Regions from separate parts of the Nonomuraea sp. NPDC003560 genome, predicted to be linked through region 1. Evidence: riboswitches for the same ligand, from Rfam matches in the RefSeq annotation. Region 1 holds a riboswitch; each other region holds the start of a gene.
The links. A riboswitch is a leader RNA that binds a small molecule or an ion and turns the genes downstream of it on or off. The one in region 1 is predicted to bind thiamine pyrophosphate.
Positions count from the first base shown of each region.

Region 2: another riboswitch for thiamine pyrophosphate. It lies ahead of ACFYUV_RS26235 (purine-cytosine permease family protein); the one in region 1 lies ahead of thiC (phosphomethylpyrimidine synthase ThiC).
Region 3: another riboswitch for thiamine pyrophosphate. It lies ahead of ACFYUV_RS08100 (FAD-dependent oxidoreductase); the one in region 1 lies ahead of thiC (phosphomethylpyrimidine synthase ThiC).

Region 1 covers NZ_JBIAOF010000003.1:482,309-485,573, forward strand. The annotation lists gene ACFYUV_RS13175 (SDR family oxidoreductase) at 1-8, shown strand, start outside; gene thiC (phosphomethylpyrimidine synthase ThiC) at 18-1,496, opposite strand; TPP riboswitch at 1,489-1,601, opposite strand; gene ACFYUV_RS13185 (class I SAM-dependent methyltransferase) at 1,637-2,257, shown strand; gene ACFYUV_RS13190 (glycoside hydrolase N-terminal domain-containing protein) at 2,217-3,265, opposite strand, start outside.
Region 2 covers NZ_JBIAOF010000006.1:529,433-532,697, forward strand. The annotation lists gene ACFYUV_RS26220 (TenA family protein) at 1-443, shown strand, start outside; gene ACFYUV_RS26225 (Fpg/Nei family DNA glycosylase) at 481-1,359, shown strand; gene ACFYUV_RS26230 (rhodanese-like domain-containing protein) at 1,386-1,709, shown strand; TPP riboswitch at 1,761-1,874, shown strand; gene ACFYUV_RS26235 (purine-cytosine permease family protein) at 1,865-3,202, shown strand; gene ACFYUV_RS26240 (methylated-DNA--[protein]-cysteine S-methyltransferase) at 3,188-3,265, opposite strand, start outside.
Region 3 covers NZ_JBIAOF010000002.1:587,692-590,956, reverse strand. The annotation lists gene ACFYUV_RS08110 (Rv2175c family DNA-binding protein) at 1-148, opposite strand, end outside; gene ACFYUV_RS08105 (NAD(P)/FAD-dependent oxidoreductase) at 179-1,348, opposite strand; TPP riboswitch at 1,401-1,517, shown strand; gene ACFYUV_RS08100 (FAD-dependent oxidoreductase) at 1,507-3,144, shown strand; gene thiS (sulfur carrier protein ThiS) at 3,141-3,265, shown strand, end outside.

The DNA.
Region 1 (3,265 bases):
CGGGCTGACCGCGCAGGTCAGAGGTAGATCGAGCCGCCCTTCCCGAGGAACTCGGCCGCCTTGTCGGCCATGCCCGCCCGCACCTCGTGGCTGAGCTTCATCGAGCAGAACTTCGGGCCGCACATCGAGCAGAAGTGCGCGGTCTTGGCGGGCGCGGCCGGCAGGGTCTCGTCGTGGAAGGCGCGGGCGGTGTCCGGGTCGAGCGACAGGTCGAACTGGTCCTCCCAGCGGAACTCGAACCGGGCGTCCGACAGGGCGTCGTCCCACGCCTGGGCCTGCGGGTGCCCCTTGGCCAGGTCCGCCGCGTGCGCCGCGATCTTGTAGGTGATCACGCCGGTCTTGACGTCGTCGCGGTTGGGCAGGCCGAGGTGCTCCTTGGGGGTGACGTAGCAGAGCATGGCGGTGCCGTACCAGGCGATCATGGCGGCGCCGATGCCCGAGGTGATGTGGTCGTAGCCGGGGGCGATGTCGGTGACGAGCGGGCCGAGGGTGTAGAAGGGCACGTCGTCGCAGAGCTCGCGCTGCAGGTCGACGTTCTCCTTGATCTTGTGCATGGGCACGTGGCCGGGACCCTCGATCATCACCTGCACGTCGTGCGCGTGCGCGATCTTGGTCAGCTCGCCCAGGGTGCGCAGCTCGGCGAACTGGGCCTCGTCGTTGGCGTCCGCGATCGAGCCGGGGCGCAGCCCGTCGCCCAGCGAGAACGTCACGTCGTAGCGGGCCAGCAGGGCGCACATCTCGTCGAAGTGCTCGTACAGGAAGCTCTCGCGGTGGTGGGCCAGGCACCAGGCGGCCATGATCGAGCCCCCGCGCGAGACGATCCCGGTCTTGCGGCGGGCGGTCAGCGGGACGTGCGCCAGCCGCACCCCCGCGTGCACCGTCACGTAGTCGACGCCCTGCTCGCACTGCTCGATCAGGGTGTCGCGGTAGACCTCCCACGACAGCGCCTCGGGTCGCCCGCCCACCTTCTCCAGCGCCTGGTAGATGGGCACGGTGCCGACCGGGACGGGCGAGCTGCGGATGATCTGCTCGCGGGTCTCGTGGATGTTCGGCCCGGTGGACAGGTCCATGACGGTGTCGGCGCCCCACCGGGTGGCCCAGGTCATCTTCTCGACCTCCTCCTCGATCGAGGAGGTGACGGCGGAGTTGCCGATGTTGGCGTTGATCTTGACCAGGAAGTTCCGGCCGATCGCCATCGGCTCGGACTCCGGATGGTTGACGTTGGCGGGGATGACCGCCCGCCCGGCCGCGACCTCCTGCCGGACGAACTCGGGCGTCATCCCCTCCCGGACGGCCACGAACTCCATCTCCTTGGTCACCACGCCGCGCCGCGCCGCGCCGAGCTGGGTGACCGGCGACCCCCACGCCGAGCGGTCGGTACGCGACGGCCCCGAGGTGTCGTAGAGCCGCACCGACGTGCCGTTCGACAGCCTGACCTCGCGCATCGGCACCTGAAGGTCACCGATGTAGATCTTGGAAAAGCGCGCGTCGCTCATCGCGCAAACTCCCTTCGCCGGCATTATCCGGAGCAGGTTCTGGCGGTCGGCGGCTGACAGCCGTCCTCTCAGCCCGGTCCGCACCGGGCTCCCGCGTTGGTCATCGCGATCATAACCCCGCGCGTGGCAGGATCAAGGGGATGTCCGATCCCATTGCGCACACGACCGCCACCTACGACCGCATCGCGCGCCAGTTCGACGAGCAGGTCGCCGATCCGTCACCCTCGATCGTGGCCGTCCGCGACCGGTTCGCCTCAGCCCTGCCCGCCGGGGCCACGGTCGCCGACCTGGGATGCGGCCCGGGGCGCGAGTCGGCCTGGTTCGCCGGACGCGGCCTGACCACCGTGGGCGTGGACCTGTCGATCGAGATGGCCAGGCTCGCCGCCGGGCGCGGCGTGCCCACCGTCCTGGGCGATCTGCGACGCCCGCCGCTGTCGCCGGCGTCCCTGGACGGCGTCTGGTCGGCCGCGGCCCTCGTGCACGTGCCGTCCGAGCAGACCGAGGCGACGTTGCGCGCCTGGCACGCGGCGCTGCGCCCCGGCGGGGTGCTCGCGCTGATCACCGCCCTGGGCGACGGCGAGGGCTGGGAGCCGGTGCCGTACCGGACGGAGTACGAGCGCTGGTTCGTCCACCGCGACGCGGGCGACCTGCTCGCGGTGCTGGACGCGGCCGGGTTCGCGGTCGCCTGGCACGAGACGAACGTCACCCACCGCACGTGGTTCAGCGTGCTGGCGACAGCGCGCAGCTCTCCCCAGCCCTAGTCTCCAGGTCGAGCGCGAAGCCGGGGCCGCGCAGCCGGGCGGTCCCGCCGCGCGCCGACGACAGCCTGACCTCGACCGGCACGCCGTGCGCCCAGGTCACCCCGACGGTGAAGCCGCCGCGGGCGCGCAGCCCGTCGAACGAGCCCGCGCGCCAGGCGGCCGGCAGCGCGGGCAGCAGCTCGATGACGCCGGCGTGGCTCTGGAGCAGCATCTCGGCCACCCCGGCGGTCGCGCCGAGGTTCCCGTCGATCTGGAACGGCGGATGCGTGTCCCACAGGTTGGGCAGCGTGCTGGCGCGCAGTTGCCCGCCCAGCATGCTCAGGGCGCGGTCGCCGTCCTTGAGCCGGGCCCAGAAGTTGACCTTCCAGGCCATGCTCCAGCCCGTGCCGCCGTCGCCGCGCGCTTCGAGGGTGGTGCGCGCCGCGGCCAGGTGCTCGGGGGCGGTGAGCTGCGTCCCGGGGTGCAGGGCGTAGAGCTGGGAGACGTGCCGGTGCCGGTCGGACGGGTCGTCGAGGTCGGCCTTCCACTCCTGGAGCTGCCCCCAGGACCCGACCCGCAGCCCGGGATCGAGCCGGTCGGCCGCCGTGCGCAGCCGTCCGGCGAACTCGGCGTCCACGCCGAGCGTGCGCGCGGCCGCGGCCGTGCAGGCGAACAGGTCCCGGACGATCTGCTGCGGCATGGCCGCGCCCGCGGTGAAGTCGCCGTGCTCGGGCGAGTAGGCGGGCGAGACGACGAGGCTGCCGTCGCGCGCGTCGGGACACAGGTTGGCCAGCCAGAACTTGGCGGCCTCGCGCATCGCCGGATAGGCGTGCCCGCGCAGGTAGCGCTCGTCGCCGTCGAACAGGTAACGCTCGTAGAGCTGGCGCACCAGCCAGCCGGCGGCGTCCGGCATCCAGAACGACGTGGGCCAGTCGTGCACGCCCGTGAACCCGAACGGGTTGGTGTTGGAGTGCACCACCCACCCCGCGGAGCCGAACATCGACCGCGCGGTCTCGCGTCCGGGCGTGC
Region 2 (3,265 bases), on a different contig from region 1:
TCTCCAGGCTGGCCTGGCAGGCGCCGGACGGGCATGTGGGAGACCTGGTGGATCTGGCGTACGCGACGTACCACGACGAACTGCGGCTGCATCGGTCGTTGTCGGCGGAGTTCGGGGCCGATCTGGACAACGCGGTGAAGGGGCCGGCGTGTGTGGCGTACACGGCGTTCCTGCTGGAGGCGGCGGGGTCGTACGGGGAGGGGTTGGCCGCGCTTTATCCGTGTATGTGGGGATATTCGAGTCTTGGGAAGATTCTCGCCGAGAACCCGCCCGCCGAGCCGCGGTACCGGGCCTGGGTGGACACCTACGCCGACCCCGCGTTCGCGGTGCTGACCGTACGGATCGGGCAGATGATCGACGAGGCCGACCCCGACCCCGTACGGGCGGAGGCGCTGTTCGCCGAGGGCATGGCACACGAGCTCGCCTTCTGGGACGTGCCGTAGTCGCGTGCCGGCCCGGCGCGCGCCATACCCTGGGGGCATGCCGGAACTTCCCGAGGTGGAGTCGCTCACCAACTTCCTGCGCGAGCGGGCGGTCGGCCGTTCGATCGCCGGCGTCGACGTCGTCGGCTTCCAGGCGCTCAAGACGTTCGACCCGCCGGTCACCGCGCTCGGCGGGCTCACCGTCACGAACGTGTCGAGGCACGGCAAGTTCCTCGACCTCGACTGCGACGGCCTGCACCTGATCATCCATCTGGCCCGCGCCGGCTGGCTGCGCTGGCGCGACGACCTGACCGGCGCGCGGCCGGTGCGGCCGGGCAAGGGGCCGCTGGCCGTACGCGTACGGCTGGCGCCGGACGACGACGGCCTGGCCCCCGGCTTCGAGCTGACCGAGGCCGGCACGCAGAAACGGCTGGCCGTCTACGTCACCGACAAGCCGGAGGACGTGCCCGGCGTCGCCGCCCTGGGCCCCGACCCGCTCGACGACGCCTTCACCGTCGAGGCGCTCAAGCGCATCGTGGGCGGCAACCGCACCCAGATCAAGGGGCTGCTGCGCGACCAGAAGGTGATCGCGGGCATCGGCAACGCCTACTCCGACGAGGTGCTGCACGCGGCGAGGATGTCGCCGTTCAAGATCGCCGCGACGCTGACCGACGCCCAGATCGCCGACCTGCACGAGGCCATCGTGACGACGTTGCGCGACGCCGTCGAACGGGCGCACGGGCTGGCCGCCAAGGACCTCAAGGCGGAGAAGAAGTCCGGGCTGCGCGTGCACAACCGGGCCGGCCAGCCGTGCGACGTGTGCGGCGACACGATCCGCGAGGTGTCCTTCGCCGACTCCGCGCTCCAGTACTGCCCGACCTGCCAGACGGGCGGGAAGCCGCTGGCCGACCGGCGGATGTCGCGCCTGCTCAAGTAGGGTCCCGGGCGCGGGATGATGGAGACATGACCGTTCCAGAGATCGACGTCACCGCCGTTCCCGACGACGCCTACCTGCTCGACGTCCGCGAGCAGGACGAGTGGCTGGCCGGCCACGCCCCCGAGGCCGTGCACATCCCCATGTCGCAGATCCAGGGCCGGGTCGAGGAGGTGCCCGCCGACCGCACCGTCTACGTGGTGTGCCGGGTAGGCGGCCGGTCGATGCAGGTCACGGCGTGGCTCAACCAGCTCGGGCGCGACGCCGTCAACGTGGGCGGCGGCATGCAGTCGTGGGAGTTCGCGCGCCGTCCCATGGTCAGCGAGACCGGGCAGGATCCTTTCGTGGCCTGAATGCCCCACTGTGGCGGTTCCGCCGCCATTGAGGCATGATGAGGGCGCCAACTGCATAGTCGCGGGAGCTCGGGGTGCCGGGCTGAGAGGGCAGCAACACAGCCGCTGCCGACCGCCTGAACCTGTCCGGGTAATGCCGGCGTAGGGAGTGTGCGATGACGCATGTCGTCGACGAAGTTCCGCTGACCCTTGACGGCGCGCCCCCCAAGACCCTCGGCGTCCTCGACCAGGGCGCGCTCTGGGCCAACCTGGGTGTCAGCCTCCTCGGCTTCTCCGGCGCGCTCGTCCTGATCGATCCCCTGGGCAACGCGCCGCTCAGCCTCGTGGCCGCGCTCACGGCCGCCGTGGTCGGCAGCCTCATCGGCACGGCCATGGTCGGCCTGTCGGCCATCCCCGGCACGCAGACCGGGCGGCCGGCGATGGTGCTGCTGCGCGGGCTGTTCGGGGCGAAGATGTCGTACGTCCCGTCCGTGCTGAACATCGTGCAGATGCTCGGCTGGGGGGCCTTCGAGCTCTGGGTGATCGCCAAGGCCGCGAACGCGATCTTCGGGAGCGTCCCGTACCAGGTGTGGGTGGTGGTGGCGGGGGTGCTGACCACCGCGCTCGCCGTCTGGCCGCTCGGGTCGATCCGGCTGCTGCGCCGGTACGTGACCGCCGGCGTGATCGTGTCGCTGATCTGGTTCACGGTGTCGTTCCTGGGCGAGGCGCCGACGTACACGGGCGGGTCGTGGACGGCCTTCGCCCCGGCCGTCGACTACGTCATCGCCCTGTCGGTGTCGTGGGTGCCGATGGCCGCCGACTTCGCCAGGCACTCGCGTTCCAGCCGGGCCGCCTTCACCGGCGTCGTCGGCGGCTACACCGTCGCCCAGGTGGCCTGCCTGGCACTCGGCGTGTACGCGGTGGCCATCGCGGGCGCCCAGGCGGTCCAGGCCGACGGCATGGTCGTGTTCCAGCCGTTCGTCGCGGCGCCGCTGGGCGCGCTGTTCTTCGGCATCCTGGTGCTGCGCGAGACCGACCAGTCCTTCGCCAACGTCTACTCCACCACCGTCTCGCTGCAGAACCTGATGCCGAAGGTGGACCGCCGGGTCGTCTCGACCGCGATCGGCGTGCTCACCACCGCGATCGCCCTGGTCGTGGACGTCACCTCCTACGGCGCGTTCCTCGGGGTGATCGGCGCGGTGTTCGTGCCGATGTTCGCCGTGCTGGCCGTCGACTACTTCGTGCTCGGCGGCGCGGCCCGCTGGAACACCGCCGAGGACGCGCCCTCGCGCTGGCTGATGCTGCTGCCGTGGGCGCTGGGCTTCGCCGCCTACTGGTTCACCACCTCGACGCCCACGGTCGCCGGCTGGGACGGCTTCTGGGCCTCCGCCCGCGAGGCCGTCGGCTTCACGCGGGAGCCGTGGATGAACGGCGCGCTCGGCGGGGCGCTGGTCGCGGCCCTGGTGACGCTGCTCATCGGCGTGCTCGGCCGGCGTCGCTCAGCGGCCCGCTGAGACCCGGCGTTCGACGTTGAGCAGGTGCTGCTTGGCGGCCACGCCTCCGGCGTAGTCGCCGAG
Region 3 (3,265 bases), on a different contig from region 1:
GGCGCACGCCGAGCAGCTTGTGGTCCTTGAGGAGTTGCTTGGCCCGCCCGATCGAGAGGTCGAGGCGTGAGGCCACTTCGGGGAGAGTGAGCCACTCGTCGACGAGCTGGTCGGTCTCCCGGTCGATCTGTGCAACAGAAAGCGTCACGAAACCACAACTACCACATGCCGTCCTTGCTCAAACAACACAATCCCGTAGGGGGACCTCTGGATCTACCAGGCGTTCTGTGTCGAGGCGATGCCCGCCTTCGATGATCCTACGGCCCTGCACGTAGTCCCGGGGCCGGTCGACGGCGAGCACGGCGGCGAGGGTGTCGCCGGACGTCAGCCAGACGGCCGACCACTTGCCCTCGGGCTCGCCCCGGTAGAGCAGGCGGTCGCCGGAGGGGTGGTGGCCGATGTACTGGACCATGTGGCCGAACTGCTCGGACCAGAAGTAGGGGGCCGGGTCGTAGACGGCCTCCTCCCCCAGCAGGGTCGCGGCGGCGACCTCGGGCGAGCCGAGCGCGGTGTCCCAGTGCTCGACGCGCAGCCGGACGCCGTAGCGGCGCGACCACCAGGCCGCGCAGTCGCCGGCGGCGACCACGTTCGGCATGGACGTGCGCAGGTGCTCGTCGGTGACGACGCCGTTGTGCAGGTCGATGTCGGAGCCGGCCAGCCACTCGACGGCCGGGCGCACGCCGATGCCCGTGACGACCACGTGCGCCTGGACGAACTCGCCGCCCACCAGCCGCACGCCGCCCTCGTCCACCTCGTCGACCATGGTGTTCAGGCGCAGGTCGATGCCGTCGTACCAGTGTCGCGTGCGGGCGCCGATCTCCGGGCCCACGGCGTTGGACAGCGGGGCGGGGCCGGCCTCGATCACGGTCACCGAGCAACCGGCCTTGCGGGCGGCGGTGGCGACCTCGGCGCCGATCCAGCCGGCGCCGATGATCGCCACATGGGCTCCGGCCACGAGCCCGGCGCGCAGCTCGTGGGCGTCGTCGAGGGTGCGCAGGACGTGCTGGGGGCCGTCGCCGGGCACGGTGATCGGCTCGGTGCCGGTGGCGATCACGAGGCCGTCGTAGCCGAGCTCGCCCTCGGTCGTCTCCACGACGCCCTCGCGCAGGGCCTTGGCGGTGACGCCTGGCCAGAAGTCGACCTCCAGCGCGTCGAGGTCGGCCTCCAGGAAGCTGGAGTCGGCCGCGCCGGACAGCACGGCCTTGGACAACGGCGGACGGTCGTAGGGCCGATGGCGCTCCTGGCCGATCAGCGTGATCCGTCCGGTGAAGCCGCGCCCGCGCAGCGCCTCCGCGCTGCGCAGCCCGGCCAGGCCCGCTCCCACCACTACGACATGGTTCACGTTCATGACCATAACGGGGGCGGTGCCGGCACGTCGCGCCGAGGCCGTAGGCTGGAGGCGCAAGACGCGCGGGAGTCCGGCCGTCACCGGGCTGAGAGGAAGGCTTGAGCGGGCCTTCGACCGCAAGACACCTGATCCGGATCATGCCGGCGAAGGGAGCGCGGATGAATGTGATCGTGGGCGGCGGGGTCGTCGGGTTGTCGATCGCCTGGCGGCTGGCCCGCGAGGGGCTGCCCGTCACGGTGGTCGATCCGGCCCCGGGGCGCGGGGCGTCCTACGCGGCGGCCGGGATGCTGGCGCCCGTCAGCGAGGTCGCCTACACCGAGGAGCCTTTGCTGCGGCTGGGGGCCGCCTCGCTGAGCCGATGGCCGTCCTTCGCCGCCGAACTGGCCGCCGACGCGGGCCTCGGCCCGGACCTCGGTGCGGGCTTCGGGGCAGGTCTCGGCACGGGGCTGAGCGGCGGTTCCGGTGGCGGGGCCGGGGCGAGGGCCGAGGCGAGGGCCGGGGAGGCGTTCGGGGGCGCGTTCGGGGTGATCGGGCCGGAGGGGGCCGCTGGCCGTGCGCTCGACCTGCGCGCCGACGGCACGCTCGACGTCGCCTTCGGGGCCGACGACCTCGCGGCGCTCGACGACCTGGCGGCGTTCATGGACAAGCTGGGGCTGCGGGTCGAGCGGCTGACCGGGCGCGAGTGCCGGCGTCTGGAGCCCATGCTGGCCCCTTCGGTGCGCGGCGGGCTGCTGGCCCCCGGTGACGCCTGGGTCGATCCGCGCCGGGTCACGGCGGCGCTGCTGGCCGCGCTCGACCGGCTGGGCGTGCCCGTGGTGCGGGCGCGGGTGACCGGCCTGCTGCGCGACGGCGACGCCGCTCCAGGCGCCGCGACCGGCGCTGGGACCGGCTCTGGCACCGGCGCTCTGACCGGTGCTGGGATCGGCTCCGGGACCGGCGGTGGGATCAGCTCTGGGACCGGCGCTGGGATCGGTGCTGGGGCAGGCGGTGCGGCAGGACCTGTGGCGGGAGCCGTGACAGGTGCTGCGACTGGTGCTGTGAGGGGGGTGCGGCTTGAGGCCGTGCCCGGTCAGCCTGAGCCGGCGGTGCTGGAGATCGCGGCCGAGCGGGTGGTGCTGGCCGCCGGGGCGTGGAGCGGGGAGCTGGCCGACGTGCCCGTCCGGCCGGTCAAGGGGCAGATCATGCGGTTGCGCTCGCCGCAGCCGCTGCTCGGCCGGTGCGTACGCGGGATGGTGCACGGCGCGCCCGTCTACCTCGTCCCCAGGGGCGACGGCGAGCTGGTGCTCGGGGCGACCCAGGAGGAGCTGGGGTTCGACACCCGGGTGACCGCGGGCGGGCTCTACGAGCTGCTGCGCGACGCCAGGGAGCTGGTGCCGGGCGTCACCGAGCTGGAGGTCGCCGACGTGGTCGCCGGGCTGCGTCCGGGCACCCCCGACAACCTGCCGATCATCGGGGCGGGCGAGGTCCCGGGGCTGGTGCTGGCGACCGGCCACCATCGGGGCGGGGTGCTGCTGGCTCCCCTGACGGCGGCCCTGGTCGCGTCGGCGGTGCTGACACCGTCCACGACGACGGCGTCCCCGGCGGCGGCCCCGGCAACGGCCCAGACAGGCACACAGGCCGGGGCCCCGGCGGCGGTGCAGACAGGCACGCAGCCGGCGGCCCAAGCGGCGGCCCAAGCGGCGGCTCAGGCAGCGGCTCGGGTGGCGGGGGTTTCGACGGGCGCGGGGATTCTGACGGGTGAGGAGGGCGAGCTGGCCGCGCTGTGCTCGCCCGCGAGATTTCGGGATATTTCATGATTGTGACGATCAACGGCGCCGCGCACGAGGTGGCCGACGGCACCACCGTGGCCCAGGCCGTACGGACGCTGACCACCGCCACCACCGGCGTGGCCGTGGCCGTGAACGACGAGGTGGTGAC